Regions from separate parts of the Mesorhizobium sp. M1050 genome, predicted to be linked through region 1. Evidence: predicted binding sites of a transcription regulator. Region 1 holds the regulator's gene; each other region holds the start of a gene.
What was found. Region 1 encodes LexA, which represses DNA repair genes until DNA is damaged. Its sites were predicted from a motif close to TGTTCNNNNTGTGTTCNG; they were not measured.

Region 1 (4,408 bases):
TCAGGCGTCGTCGTTGCCGCCGAGCGCAGTTTCATCATGCTGGCGGTGATGCTGATTGCCGTTCTGTTTGATCGGGCTGCGCTGACGATGCGCAATCTGGCGATCTCGGCGATCGCCGTCATCATGGTGTCGCCGCATGAAGTGGTCGGCCCGAGTTTTCAAATGTCGTTTGCCGCGACGGCCGCGCTGGTCGGCGCCTATGCCGGCTGGGCGGATCATCGTGCGGGGAAAGCGAGGCCACCGCCGCCAAAGCGATCCTTGCCCGGCTTCCTGACGCGAAAATTCCTGCTGGCGGCAGGCGGCCTTGCCATGACATCCATCATCGCCGGCAGCGCCACGGCGCTGTTTGCCATCTGGCATTTTCAGCGTGTGTCGCCGCTCAGCCTATTCGCCAACCTGGCCATCATGCCTATCGTAACAGTCGTGATGTTCCTGGCTGTCGCCAGCGCGCTGCTGATGCCATTCGGGTTTGACTGGCCGGCCCTCTATCTGATGGGCAAAGGCCTGACGGTGATGATCGCGATGTCCGGATGGATTTCCGAGCGTTCGCCAGTCGACGCAATCGGTTTGATTTCGCAGCAATCCGTCGTGCTGGTGACGATTGCCTTGGTCATCGCGACGATGGCGACCACATGGTTGCGGCTCGCAGCGCTTCCCTTCGCGCTTGCCGGCCTGTTGACCGTCTCGGATACGCGCGTACCTGACGTGCTGGTCTCGGAGGATGCAAGGCTGGTGGCGCTGCCGATTGGCGGCGGCGAACTCGCGGTCAGCCGGGCCAGGCCGAACGAATTCACCGTCGACAACTGGAAGCGTGCGCTGACATCCGAAAGCATTATCGCGCCGGAGGTGTTCGACGAAGGCGACGGGCAATTCGACGTCGAGGATGCGGCTGAAATGCCGCCGGGAGCGCCATTCTATTGCACATCAGGCGTTTGTCTCGCCAGGCATCCGTCCGGAGCTATCATTGCCTATGTCGAGGACCGAAAGGACACCTGGAAAGCCTGCGGCTTCGCCGACCTGATCGTCATCAACGACGCGACGGCCTATGACGCTTGTCACAACCCGCTGGTTCTCGTCATCACCAAACGGCAACTGGCTCGCAATGGCAGTGCTGCCGTCTTCTTCGATCGCCAGTCGGCGACCACGCCGGCAACGGTCAGCTTTGCGGTGGGTAGGCCCTACCGGCCTTGGCACGTGCAACGTAAGTTTTCGCGTGAGGCGAGGGGCCTGCCGCCCTTCAAGAGACCGGACAAGCCCGTCGTTAAACCGCAGCTGCCTCAGTAACGGCGGATCAGGCCGACAAGCTTGCCCTGCACCTTGACCCGGTCTGGTCCGAAAATCCGCGTCTCATAGGCCGGATTGGCGGCTTCGAGAGCAATCGAGGCACCCTTGCGGCGGAACCGCTTCAGCGTCGCTTCCTCTTCATCCACCAGCGCCACGATGATCTCGCCAGGGCTCGCCGTATCGGCGTTGCGGATGATGACGGTGTCGCCGTCGAAGATGCCGGCCTCGATCATCGAGTCGCCCTTGACCTCCAGCGCATAGTGCTCGCCTCCCATGATCATGTCCGGCGGCACCGAGATCGAATGGGTCTGGTGCTGGATGGCATCGATCGGCACACCGGCGGCGATGCGCCCCATCACAGGGATCGACACGGCGGAGACCACGTCGTCGTCATTGCCGGCTGAAGGCATCCGCGAAGACGTCGGCTTGATCTGCCGGCCAAGGCCGCCCTGGCCGACGCTGGCCTGACCAAGACTGCCCTGGATGACGCTTGGCGAGAATTTTTTTGCGGCGTTGAGGCCGGGCGCGATCGAATCCGGCAGCCGCAGCACTTCCAACGCGCGTGCCCGGTTGGGCAGCCGGCGAATGAAGCCGCGCTCTTCCAGTGCCGTGATCAAACGATGAATCCCGGATTTGGAGGCAAGGTCGAGCGCCTCCTTCATCTCGTCGAAGGATGGCGGAATGCCGCTTTCCTTCAGGCGTTCATGAATGAACATCAGCAGTTCGTGTTGCTTGCGTGTCAGCATGGCGGCCCCCAGGGTACCTAAAAACCAGAATCAGAAAACAAACCCAGAACAAACACTATATGTTCCAGTTGTGTTCTGCAACCGTTTAAAGTTTAATGAATCTGTTAAGGCCGCTGAAATTATTTGGCGCGCGCCAGCGCGCTTGGGTGATCACGGCATGCCGTCACAAGGCGCTTTCCGGCATTGAAATTGTTATGGTTAATGGGCTGCCGCCCATCGTTGGCCCAAGCTTTGGCATGAGCTGCCCATGGATCCGCGACGGGGCATTTCCAGCCTTCCATGCGTTCGTCTGCCGTGAACGAAACGAAGCCAAAATGCCAACCTTGGTTAATTTGTTGATGCCAGTGTTGGCCAGCAGCGGCAACCGGATTTGTGCACTGGAAATTCGTCCCTCCATCATCCGACCAAGAGGCAACGATGCGACAACAGTTGGGACGACTGCGTCAGGTCACGGCCTCCTTGACGGCGAAACGCTGGTCCTTCCATGCATCCGTTCGCAGAATGTCTTCCAGCACCTCGACCGCCAGCCACACGTCCTTGTAGCCGACATAGAGCGGCGTAAATCCGAAACGGATGGTTGACGGCGCGCGGAAGTCACCGATCACTCCGCGCTCGATCAGCGCCCGCATGATTTGATAGCCATGATCGTGAACGAACGACACCTGGCTGCCGCGCCTGGTCGCGTCGCGGGTGCTCTCCAGCGTGAGGCCATAGGCGCCGCACTTCGCTTCGACGAGCTGGATGAACAGTTCGGTCAGCGCGACGCTTTTCTTTCGCAATGCCGCCACGTCGACGTCGTTCCAGATTGCGAGCGCACCTTTGAGCGCCCGCATCGACAGGACCGGCTGCGTGCCGCACAGAAAGCGGCGGATACCGGTGCCGGCAACATAGCCTCGTTCGAAGGCAAAGGGCCGTGCATGCCCCCACCAGCCGCTGAGCGGCTGGCTGATCGCGCCGTGGTGGCGTTGCGCGGCATAGATGAAGGCCGGCGCGCCTGGACCGCCGTTGAGGTACTTGTAGGTGCAGCCGACAGCGAAATCGGCTTTTGCATGATCGAGCTCGACTGGCAGAGCGCCAGCGGTGTGGCATAGATCCCAGACGATCAGCACTCCGGCCGCATGAGCTATGCGCGTCAGCGCCGCCATGTCGCGCAGTTCACCCGATTTGTAATTGACGTGGTTGACCAGCACCACCGCGACGCTTTCGTCGATCAGCTCTTCGATGGTTGGCGCGTCGACGCCCGCGAGGCGCAGAAGGACCCCATCCCGGGTCGAGGCAACGCCTTCGGCGATGTAGAGGTCGGTGGGAAAACTGTCAGCCTCGGCGACGATGGCCGATCGGCCGGGCCGCATCTCCATCGCGGCATGTAGCACCTTGTAGATGTTGATCGACGTCGTGTCGCAGACAACAGTCTGTCCGGCTGCGGCCCCGATCAAGCGTCCGAGCTGGTCGCCGAGTTCGATCGGCATCTCGAACCATCCGGCTGTATTCCAGGCCCGAATGAGATCCTTGGCCCATTCCTCGGTGGCCGCCTGCTGCAGCTCGCCGAAAACGGCATGCGACGCTGCCCCAAGCGAATTGCCGTCGAGATAGATCACCCCCTCCGGCAGAATGAAACGATCGCGCATGGCGCGGAGCGGATCCGTGGCATCCATCGCTTCGATTGCAGCGAGATCAGGAATTCCACTCATGGTCAGTCAGTCCTCGGTTGTTCGCGAAGGTTTTCCGCTGCAAGCGCGCCCTCGATGTGCCTGTTCTCATTTCGATTGTGTCAAAGCCGGGTACGGACTGCCCACAGCTCCGGAAACAGCACGACCTCGAGCATCTTCTTGAGATACGAAGCACCCGACGTGCCGCCGGTGCCGCGTTTCAGGCCGATGATGCGCTCGACCGTGGTGACGTGGTTGAAGCGCCAGCGGCGGAAATAGTCCTCGAAGTCGACCAGCTTCTCGGCCAGTTCGTAGAACATCCAGTAGCGCTGCGGGTCGCGGTAGATGGTCTGCCAGGCGACCAGAACCTCTTCATTCTCGGTTCGCGTCTCACGCCAATCCGTGCGCCTGGCATCGGTGCCGATGTCGAATCCGTTGCGCGCCAGAAGCAGCAGCGCTTCGTCGTAGAGCGACGGCTCCGCCAGGATCGCCTCCAGCTTGCCGCTGAGGTCCGGCCGGTGCTTGTGAGGGCCGAGCATGGCGAGGTTGCGGTTGCCGGCCATGAACTCGATGGCGCGATACTGCCAGGACTGGAACCCCGAGGACTGGCCGAGTGCATCGCGGAACTCGGTATATTCGCTGGGCGTCATCGTGCGCAGCACATCCCAGGCGTTGTTCAGCTGTTCGAAAATGCGGGCAACGCGCGACAGCATCTTGAAACTCGGCTCG
Region 2 (4,408 bases), on a different contig from region 1:
GCTGTGCGCAGCCGCGCTCAACTGGACACTCGCGGAATTCTCCTCGTGCTGGGGTTCTTCGGCTGGCCTCTGAAGCGAAATGAGCGATTGCAGACGGCGCGGTTCGGCGGTTCTGGCGAACATGTTCGTCTCCTCATATGGGAAAACGGCAGCCGCGAAGACCGCAGGCCTGTTCCGATCCCAGTTGTAATCACTGATTACATGCTCTTGCCTGCGTTGTAAACGCTGATTACATTAATCGCGGATCGTGCTACAGACGCGTGAAGCAGCTCTACGGAACGAAGGAAAAGGGATGGCAAAAGCCAAGGCGCCTCGCCGCACCAGCTACCACCATGGCAATTTGCGGGACGCGCTGATCGATGCTGCAATTCAACTTGTCGAGGAAGGCGGCCCTTACCATGTGAGCGTGCGCGAAGCCGCAAAGCGGGCCGGCGTTTCCCCCGGCGCCCCCTTCCGGCATTTTCAATCGAAAACAGCGCTGCTGACCGCGGTAGCCGAACAGGCCATGAGCAGGCTGGCAGAGGCCGTGGCCGATGCACTTTCAGAAGTCGACAGCGCAGATCCCATCGTGGCCTTCGAAGCAATCGGACAAGGCTATCTGGAATGGGCGATCGCCAATCCCACGCATTTCCAGGTCATCAGTTCCCGAACGCTGATTGATTTCGACGGGTCGGACAGTCTTCGCGGACAGAATGAGGCCATTCGCCGGAAGATGATCGACCTGCTGACCCAAGCACAACAACAGGGTAAGCTGGCTGCGAACGCAGACTTCGATCATCTGGTTCTTGCCGCTCGTGCATTTGTCTATGGCTTGGCACGAATGGTGGTTGATGGTCATTTTTCGCAGTGGCATCCGTCCGAGCCGCCATCGCTCGCCCTGCGGAAGGCGCTGCATCTTTTCATCAGCCGGATGACCAACCTCTCTGAAGCGAAATCTTAGAAGCCTTTGCCGCCGCTGAGTTCTGGATCGACTTGAGTGGAGTGGACATTTCACGCGGCTAGGAACCAGTTACTCGGCCGCCTCTTCGATCTTCTCCATGTCGTCATCGGACAGCCCAAAATGATGGCCGATCTCGTGGATCAGCACGTGGGTGACGATGTCGCCCAGCGTTTCCTCGTTCTCGGACCAGTAGTCGAGGATGGCGCGGCGGTAGAGCGTGATGCGGTTCGGGCCTTCGCCGGTCTGCGGATTCCAGCGCTCGGCGATGCCGCGTCCTTCGAACAGGCCGAGCAGGTCGAAGGGCGTCTCCAGCGACAGATCGTCCATGATCTCGTCGGTCGGGAATTCGGCGATCTGGATGACGATCTCGCCGGTCAGCTTGCGAAAATCCTCCGGCAGATGGGCATAGGCCTCCAGCGCCAGGAACTCCATTTCGTCCATCGAGGGCGAGAGTTCGTCGTGCCAGGTGCGGGTCTTGTAGATGCGGGCCATGCTTTGTCCTTTGATCCGGGCATATAGGCTTTCGCACCGGAATCGGCAAATGAACGGGCTGATGCGCCTGCACCATCAGGTGGAGAGGAATAAATTCCCCATGACTCCGCTTGACTCTTCCGGCACCCTCTGGAATCTATAGGGAACATAACAGGAACAATTGTGAGTGGAAGCTGACCGTCATGGCGATGACCGCCGTGGCGCGGGAAACTGTTTTTGCCCTGCGCCGCCAGATCGCGAAAATCGAGGGAACGCTGCCCGAGCGCCTGCAGGCGCCGGCCGCAGCGACCCCTGATGCTGACGCCAAAACCGATGTCACGCCCAATACCGATCTCACAATCGTCCGACGTGGCATTGCCGCGGCTTTGCCGGATGCGTACCTGCCCACCGGCGTCGAGCGTCTCGATGCCGCCCTGAGCGGCGGCCTGCCGAAGGCAGCCCTGAGCGAAATCCATGGCACGCAAACCCGCGATGCCGGGGCCGTCGCCGGCTTCGCCCTGTCGCTCACCAGCCTGATCCTCAAGCAGGCGCAAGGGCTGCCGGTGCTGTGGATCGGCACCACGGAAATCTTCCGCGAAGCCGGCTTTCCCTACGCCAGGGGGCTTCATGCCTCGTTCGGCATCCAGCCGGAACAATTGCTGTTTTCCGAGGCGCCAAAACTCGTCGATGCGCTGTGGGTCGCCGAGGAGGCGGCCCGGATGACGGCGCTCGCCGCCGTCATCCTGGAAATTCGCGGCAATCCGCAGCGGCTGGACCTGACCGCGACGCGCCGGCTGCATGCGCGGGCGCAAGGTGCCGGCCGGCCGGTGTTCCTGCTGCGGCAGGCGGCAGAGCCCGAACCGACGGCGGCCCCCGTCCGTCTCATCGTAGCGTCGGCGCCGGCGGTACCGCGCGACACCATCGCCGGGCCGCTCGCCGGCTCGATCGGCCACCCGGCCTTCACCCTCACCATCGGCAAGAGCCGCACGGCCCTGCCTGGACAATTCACACTGGAGTGGAACCCCGATGAACGCGCATTCGACGAAAGAGCGGGCGACGATAGAAGGGGCGAAGAGAGAGGCCGGACAAAGAATCCTGTCCCTCTGGTTTCCCTATCTGGCGGTGGAACGGATCCTGCGGCAGCGTCTGGGGCGGTCCTGGCGTTCCCGGCCGTCGGATCACCTGCCGCCGTCTCGCCCACCGCTCGTGATCAGCCATCGCGACCGCAACGCGCAACGCATCTCGGCCCTCGACGAGCGGGCTGAGGCGCTGCACCTGAAGCGCGACATGGGCATTGCCGATGCGCGCGCCATGCATCCGTCGATCGACATCGTCGAGGCCGATCCGGAGGCCGACCGCCGCCTGCTCGAAGGCCTTGCCGACTGGTGCGACCGCTACACCCCGCTGGTGGCGCTGGACGGGGCGGACGGCCTGTTTCTCGACGTCACCGGCTGCACCCATCTGTTCGGCGGCGAACGCGCCATGCTGGACAATATCCTGTCGCGCTTCTTCCATCAGGGGTTTGACGTCCGCGCCGGGCTTGCCGCGACACCGGGTGCGGCCTGGGCGGCGGCACGGTTTGCCGGCGACCGCATCGTCGATGGCGGCGAGGAGGAAGCGCTGCTCGCACCCCTGCCGCTGGCCGCGCTGCGCATCGAGCCGGCGACCCGCGCCAGCCTGGAAAGCGTCGGCCTGCGCACGGCGGGCGCCGTCATGGCGGCACCGCGCGCGCCGCTCGCCCGCCGCTTCGGCGCCTTGCTGCTCTTGCGCCTCGACCAGGCGCTTGGCCGTCTCGACGAGGCGGTGTCGCCGCGCCTTCCCGTCGCGCCGCTTTCGGTCGAACGCCATCTGGCCGAGCCCGTCACCCTGACCGAGGACATTGAACGTCTGGTGGGCATGCTGGCGACGACCTTGAAAATCGACCTCGAGCGCCGCGGCGAGGGCGCCAGGGCGCTGGCGCTGCTGCTCTTTCGCGTCGACGGCGCCGTCAGCCGCATCGCCATCGGCACCTCGCGGCCGATGCGCGAGCCCCGGCTGATCCAGAAATTGTTCCACGAGCGGCTGGCGGCGCTCGAACAGGATATCGATGCCGGCTATGGCTTCGATCTGGTGCGGCTTTCGGTGCTGACATCAGCCGTTTTCGACATGCAGCAGGCCGACCTTGCCGGCGAGGTGATCGACGACGGCGCCGATATCGCGCTGTTTGCCGACCGCATCCGCGCCCGGCTCGGCGATGGCGCGGTCCTGCAGCCGGTTGCCGTCGAAAGCCATCTGCCGGAGCGCGCCGTCGCCACGATCCCCTTCACCGAAGCGCCGCGCCGGACCACGCCGCCGAAGAGGCCGGACAGGCTGCAGGCGCCGAAAACCATCTTCCCGCCGGAACGGCCGATCCGGCTGTTCCGCTCGCCCGAACCCATCGATGTGCCGGCCACCGAAATGCCGGAGGGACCGCCACTGAACTTCCGCTGGCGGCGCGCGCTCTACCGAGTGACGCGAGCCGAGGGGCCGGAGCGCATCGCGGCGGAATGGTGGCGCGAGACGCCAGGCGACGAAGCGGCATCGACACGCGACTATTTCCGCATCGAGGATGCCGACGGCCGCCGCTACTGGCTCTACCGTCAAGGCCTTTACGGCGGCGCCTCGCAGGTCCCGCCGCGCTGGTTCCTGCATGGTGTCTTCGCATGAACGCGCTGACCGTCATTCCCTATGCCGAGTTCGGCATCCAGTCGAATTTCTCCTTCCTGCGCGGCGCTTCCAAGCCGGAGGAACTGGTGGTCGCCGCCAAGCTTTTGGGCTTTTCCGCGATCGGGCTTGCCGACCGCAACACGGTGGCTGGCGTGGTGCGCGCCTGGCAGCAGGCCAAAGTGGAAAAGCTTTCCTACCACCCCGGCTGCCGGCTGGTTTTTGGCGACGGCACGCCGGATATTCTCGCCTATCCCAGGGACCGCAAGGGCTGGGGTCATCTCTGCCGCATGCTCACCCAAGCCAACCTGCGCG
Region 3 (4,408 bases), on a different contig from region 1:
GACTCTACCCCAGACAGAGCCCTTCGGGCCTCTATCCCGGAGAGCCCCTATCCTGCATAGTCGATCTCAGGATAATCGACACCCACCAGAAACAGCCCGTCGGGCGGCGCCACCTGGCCGCAGGCGGCGCGGTCGTGCGCCTCGAGCGCTGTTTTCAGGTCGGCCGCGGTCCAGCTGCCTTCGCCGACTCGCTTGAGGGAACCGACCATCGAACGCACCTGATTGTGCAGGAAGGAGCGCGCCGAAGCCCTTACCTCGATCACGTCATCTTGCCTGCTCACGTCGAGCCGCTCCAGCGTCCTGATCGGGCTGTTGGCCTGGCACTGGGTCGAGCGGAAGGTGGTGAAGTCATGCCGTCCGACCAGGACCTTTGCCGCTTCGTGCATGGCGCCCGCGTCAAGCCGTTTCGGCACCCACCACACTTTGCCCTTGTCGAGTGCGGCCGGCGCGCGGCGGTTGAGGATACGGTAGAGGTAGTGGCGGCCGGTGGCCGAGAATCGCGCGTCGAAGCTGTCGGAGACGACCGTTGCCTTGAGCACGGCGACGCGCGCGCCGGCCGCCTGCAGATGGGCGTTGACGGCATCGCGCACCTTGTCGTTGGGCCACGCCTTGACGAGGTCGACATGCGCAACCTGGGCGGTGGCATGCACGCCGGCATCGGTGCGGCCGGCGGCGCGCAGCCGGACCGCTTCGCCGCAGAATTTTTCGATCGCCTGCTCGATCGCCTGCTGCACCGAAGGCTGGTCCGCCTGGTGCTGCCAGCCGGCAAACAGGCTGCCGTCATATTCGATGTCGAGGCGAAAACGCGGCATGCTAGGGCAAGACGCCGAAAAGTGTGAAGCGGTTTTCGGACGACATCATGCTCGATCTCTTGGATTAGAGACGGATTCAGATTTCAGGTGGATTCGACCTGAAATCATCCGGCTCTAGGGCTGTTGCCGCCTACGCGGCGAGTGCCGAGCCGAAGGCCGACGCGTAGACCAGTTTGCCGGCTTCCGGAGCATCGCCCCAGGCCAATGCCTGCAGAGCCTCGCTTTGATACTCGCTCTCGAACTTTTCGGCGCGGGCGTGACTGTAGCCGAAACGGCTGTAATAGGCCGGATCGCCCAACACCACGGCCAGTGTCTCGCCGGTGTCCTTGAGGCGGATATGCGCCTCGCGGATCAGCGCGCCGCCGATACCGCTGCCATGGAACGAAGGCTCCACCGCCAACGGCGCCAGCGCCACGGCCGCGAAGTTCTTGCCGCCGCTTTCGACGAACAGCCGGGAAAACAGGATGTGGCCGACCACCTGGCCGTCTTCTTCCGCCACCAGTTCGGCGACGACGTCGCCGCCGGTCACCAGCGCGTCGACCAGCCCGGCCTCCGCCTGCTGGCCAAAAGCGTGCTCTTCGACGAGGCGAATGGCCTCGCGATCCCGCGGCGTCGCCGCGCGTATCGACATCATGCTCATGAGAATTTCATTCCTTTTTCGATCTTGGCCCCGCGCAGGAACTCCTGCGCGGCAGCAGGCCTTCCGCCCGCCCGTTGAACTTCGACCAGCCTGATCGCGCCTGCCCCGCAGGCGACAGTCAGCCGGTCATCGAGAATTCCTCCCGACTCGCCCAAATCTTCCGAAAGCGACAGGCCTTGCGATAGCGTCGAGCGAAGCAGTTTCAGCCGTTCCGGGCGGCCGCCAATTTCTATCTCCGACCAGGCGCCGGGAAAGGGCGACAAGCCACGAATATGATTGTGGACCTCGCTCGCCGGGCGAGTCCAGTCCACGCGCGTCTCGGATTTATCGACTTTCTTGGCGTAGGTCACCCCTTCCACCGCCTGGTCGGCAAATGTCAGCGTGTTCCTTTCCAGTCGGGCCAGCGCTTCCACCATCAGGGTTGCGCCGACGCTCATCAATCGATCGTGCAGATCGCCGGCTGTCATATCGGGCTCGATGGCGCATTTTTCAACCAATCCGACCGGACCGGTGTCCAGACCCTCTTCCATGCGCATCACCATCATGCCGGTTTCGCTGTCGCCGGACATGATGGCGCGCTGGATTGGTGCAGCCCCCCGCCAGCGCGGCAAAAGCGAGGCATGGCCGTTGATGCAGCCAAGCCGGGGCGCCTCCAGAACCGCCTTCGGCAGCAGCAGGCCGTAGGCGACCACCACGGCTACATCGGCCCGCAAGGCCCGGAAAGCGGCCTGCTCGGCCTCACCTTTGAGCGAAGTCGGTGTACGCGCCTCGATGCCCAGCCGCTCCGCTTCGCGCTGCACCGGCGACGGCGTCAGTTCCAGCCCGCGCCGTCCGGCGGCGCGCGGCGGCTGGGTGTAGACGGCTGCGACTTCATGTCCGGCCTCGGCGATGGCGCGCAACGTCGGCACCGAAAACTCCGGCGTGCCCATGAAGATGACGCGAAGGGGCATTTCCCCTATCCCACCAGCTTGCCCGGCGCCTTGTCTCTGGCGAGCTTCTTGAATTTCTTCACAACCATGTCGCGCTTCAGCTTCGAGATATGGTCGATAAACAAGACACCATTGAGGTGGTCGATCTCATGCTGCAGGCAGGTCGCCATCAGGCCCTCGGCCTCCATCTCCTGCAATTTGCCGTCACGGTCGAGATACTTGACCCGCACGGCGGCCGGGCGCTCGACCTCGGCATAATAGTCCGGGATCGACAGGCAGCCTTCCTCGTAGACGGACCGCGCATCGGCGCTCTCCAGGATTTCCGGGTTGATGAAGACGTGCGGCGCCGGCTCCTCGTCTTCCTTGGCGAGATCGATCACCAGCATGCGCAGCGGCTCGCCGATCTGGATTGCGGCCAGCCCGATGCCGGGCGCGTCATACATGGTCGCCAGCATGTCGTCGGCTAAATTGCGCAAAGGCGCGTCGACACGCTCCACCGGCTTGGAAACCTGGCGCAGGATGGGATCGGGAAGGATGATGAGCGGCTTGATCGGCATGGCGCTCCACCTAAGACCTCCAGCGAAAAGCGTCAACCGTTGCGCGCGAAGCTCGTTCACGTTTTGATCTGTGCGATCAGGGCGAATCGTTTATGCTGTCCACATGAATGATCTGAGCACCATCCTTTCGGAACCTGTCGCCCGGCTTGGCGCCACCACGATCACACTCGGCCATGCGCTGGCCTTCGGCGCCTTGCTGGTTCTCGGCCTGTTCGTGGCGCTCGTTGTCGCGCTGTGGCGGTCGGCCAAAGCGCGCGCAGTCGCTGCCGCCGAAGCCGCCGATCATGCCCGCGACGCCGAGGCGCGAATGGCCGGCATTCTGCAAAGCCAGGCCGAGATGCAGGGCCGCATGGGCGCCATCGCCGAAGTGTTCGGGGCGCGGCAAGCGGAATTGACGCAGTCGATCGGCCAGCGTCTCGATGCCATGACCGGCAGGCTCGGCCAGACCATGACCGAGCAGACGAAATCGACGCATGAAAGCCTGGCCAAATTGCAGGAGCGGCTGGCGATCATCGATGTCGCGCAAGGTAACATCCAGTCGCTCGCCGGCCAGGTCGTGCAGTTGCAGGCGATACTCTCCAACAAGCAGACGCGCGGCGCCTTCGGTCAGTCGCGCATGGAGGCGATCGTCGCCGACGGCCTGCCGCACGGCGCCTACGAATTCCAGGCGACGCTGTCGAACGGCAGCCGGCCCGACTGCCTGGTGAAGATGCCGAACGGCGCGCCGTCGCTTGCCATCGACGCCAAGTTTCCGCTGGAAGCCTGGAACGCCATCCGCGCCGCCGATGGCGCCGACCTGCAGAAGGTCGCCTCGCAGGCATTCCGCCGCGACATCGAGATCCATGTCCGCGATATCTCGGAAAAATACCTGATCCAGGGCGAGACCCAGGACACCGCCTTCATGTTCGTGCCTTCGGAATCGGTGTTCGCCGAGATCCATGAGAATTTCGAGGCGATCGTCCACAAGGCGCATCGCGCCCGTGTCGTCATCGTCTCGCCGTCGCTGCTGATGCTGTCGATCCAGGTTATTCAGGCGATCCTCAAGGACGCCCGCATGCGCGAACAGGCGCACCTGATCCAGGGCGAGGTCATCCGGCTGATGGAGGATGTTGCGCGTGTCGATGAGCGGGTGCGCAAGCTGCAGGTCCATTTCGGCCAGTCCGCCAAGGACATCGACGACATCCTGGTTTCTACTTCGAAGGTCACCAAGCGCGGCCAGAAGATCGAGGCGCTGGAGTTCGGCGCGCAGGCCGACGGCGAAGCCGCGGCGGACGCCGCGTCGCGGCCTCCCGCTGCAAAGGCTGACACGGGCGCTCGCGTTGCCGATTCGAAGACCGGGCAGCTCAGGCTGAGGGTCGTCGAAGGCGACGATTGAACAGCGCTACTGCTCCTCGACGGTGGTCATGTCCTGAAATTCCGGCAGCCAGTGCAATGCCGAGCGGTGCCAGTATTGCATCCGGGGAACCAGTT

Region 2: NKH57_RS03295 (ImuA family protein) is a predicted target of LexA. The motif match lies at 1,574-1,591, and genes of this name have one in related genera.
Region 3: NKH57_RS03560 (DNA recombination protein RmuC) is a predicted target of LexA. The motif match lies at 2,992-3,009, and genes of this name have one in related genera.

Annotation. Positions count from the first base shown of each region.
Region 1 is NZ_JAMYMV010000065.1:23,074-27,481, reverse strand. It holds gene NKH57_RS26840 (ComEC/Rec2 family competence protein) at 1-1,284, shown strand, start outside; gene lexA (transcriptional repressor LexA) at 1,278-2,030, opposite strand; gene kynU (kynureninase) at 2,474-3,721, opposite strand; gene kynA (tryptophan 2,3-dioxygenase) at 3,802-4,408, opposite strand, start outside.
Region 2 is NZ_JAMYMV010000003.1:198,244-202,651, forward strand. It holds gene NKH57_RS03280 (hypothetical protein) at 1-123, opposite strand, end outside; gene NKH57_RS03285 (TetR/AcrR family transcriptional regulator) at 293-940, shown strand; gene NKH57_RS03290 (metallopeptidase family protein) at 1,010-1,432, opposite strand; gene NKH57_RS03295 (ImuA family protein) at 1,615-2,676, shown strand; gene NKH57_RS03300 (DUF6504 family protein) at 2,618-4,096, shown strand; gene NKH57_RS03305 (error-prone DNA polymerase) at 4,093-4,408, shown strand, end outside.
Region 3 is NZ_JAMYMV010000004.1:46,269-50,676, reverse strand. It holds gene truA (tRNA pseudouridine(38-40) synthase TruA) at 48-812, opposite strand; gene NKH57_RS03575 (GNAT family N-acetyltransferase) at 943-1,452, opposite strand; gene fmt (methionyl-tRNA formyltransferase) at 1,449-2,402, opposite strand; gene def (peptide deformylase) at 2,408-2,938, opposite strand; gene NKH57_RS03560 (DNA recombination protein RmuC) at 3,042-4,313, shown strand; gene NKH57_RS03555 (GFA family protein) at 4,320-4,408, opposite strand, start outside.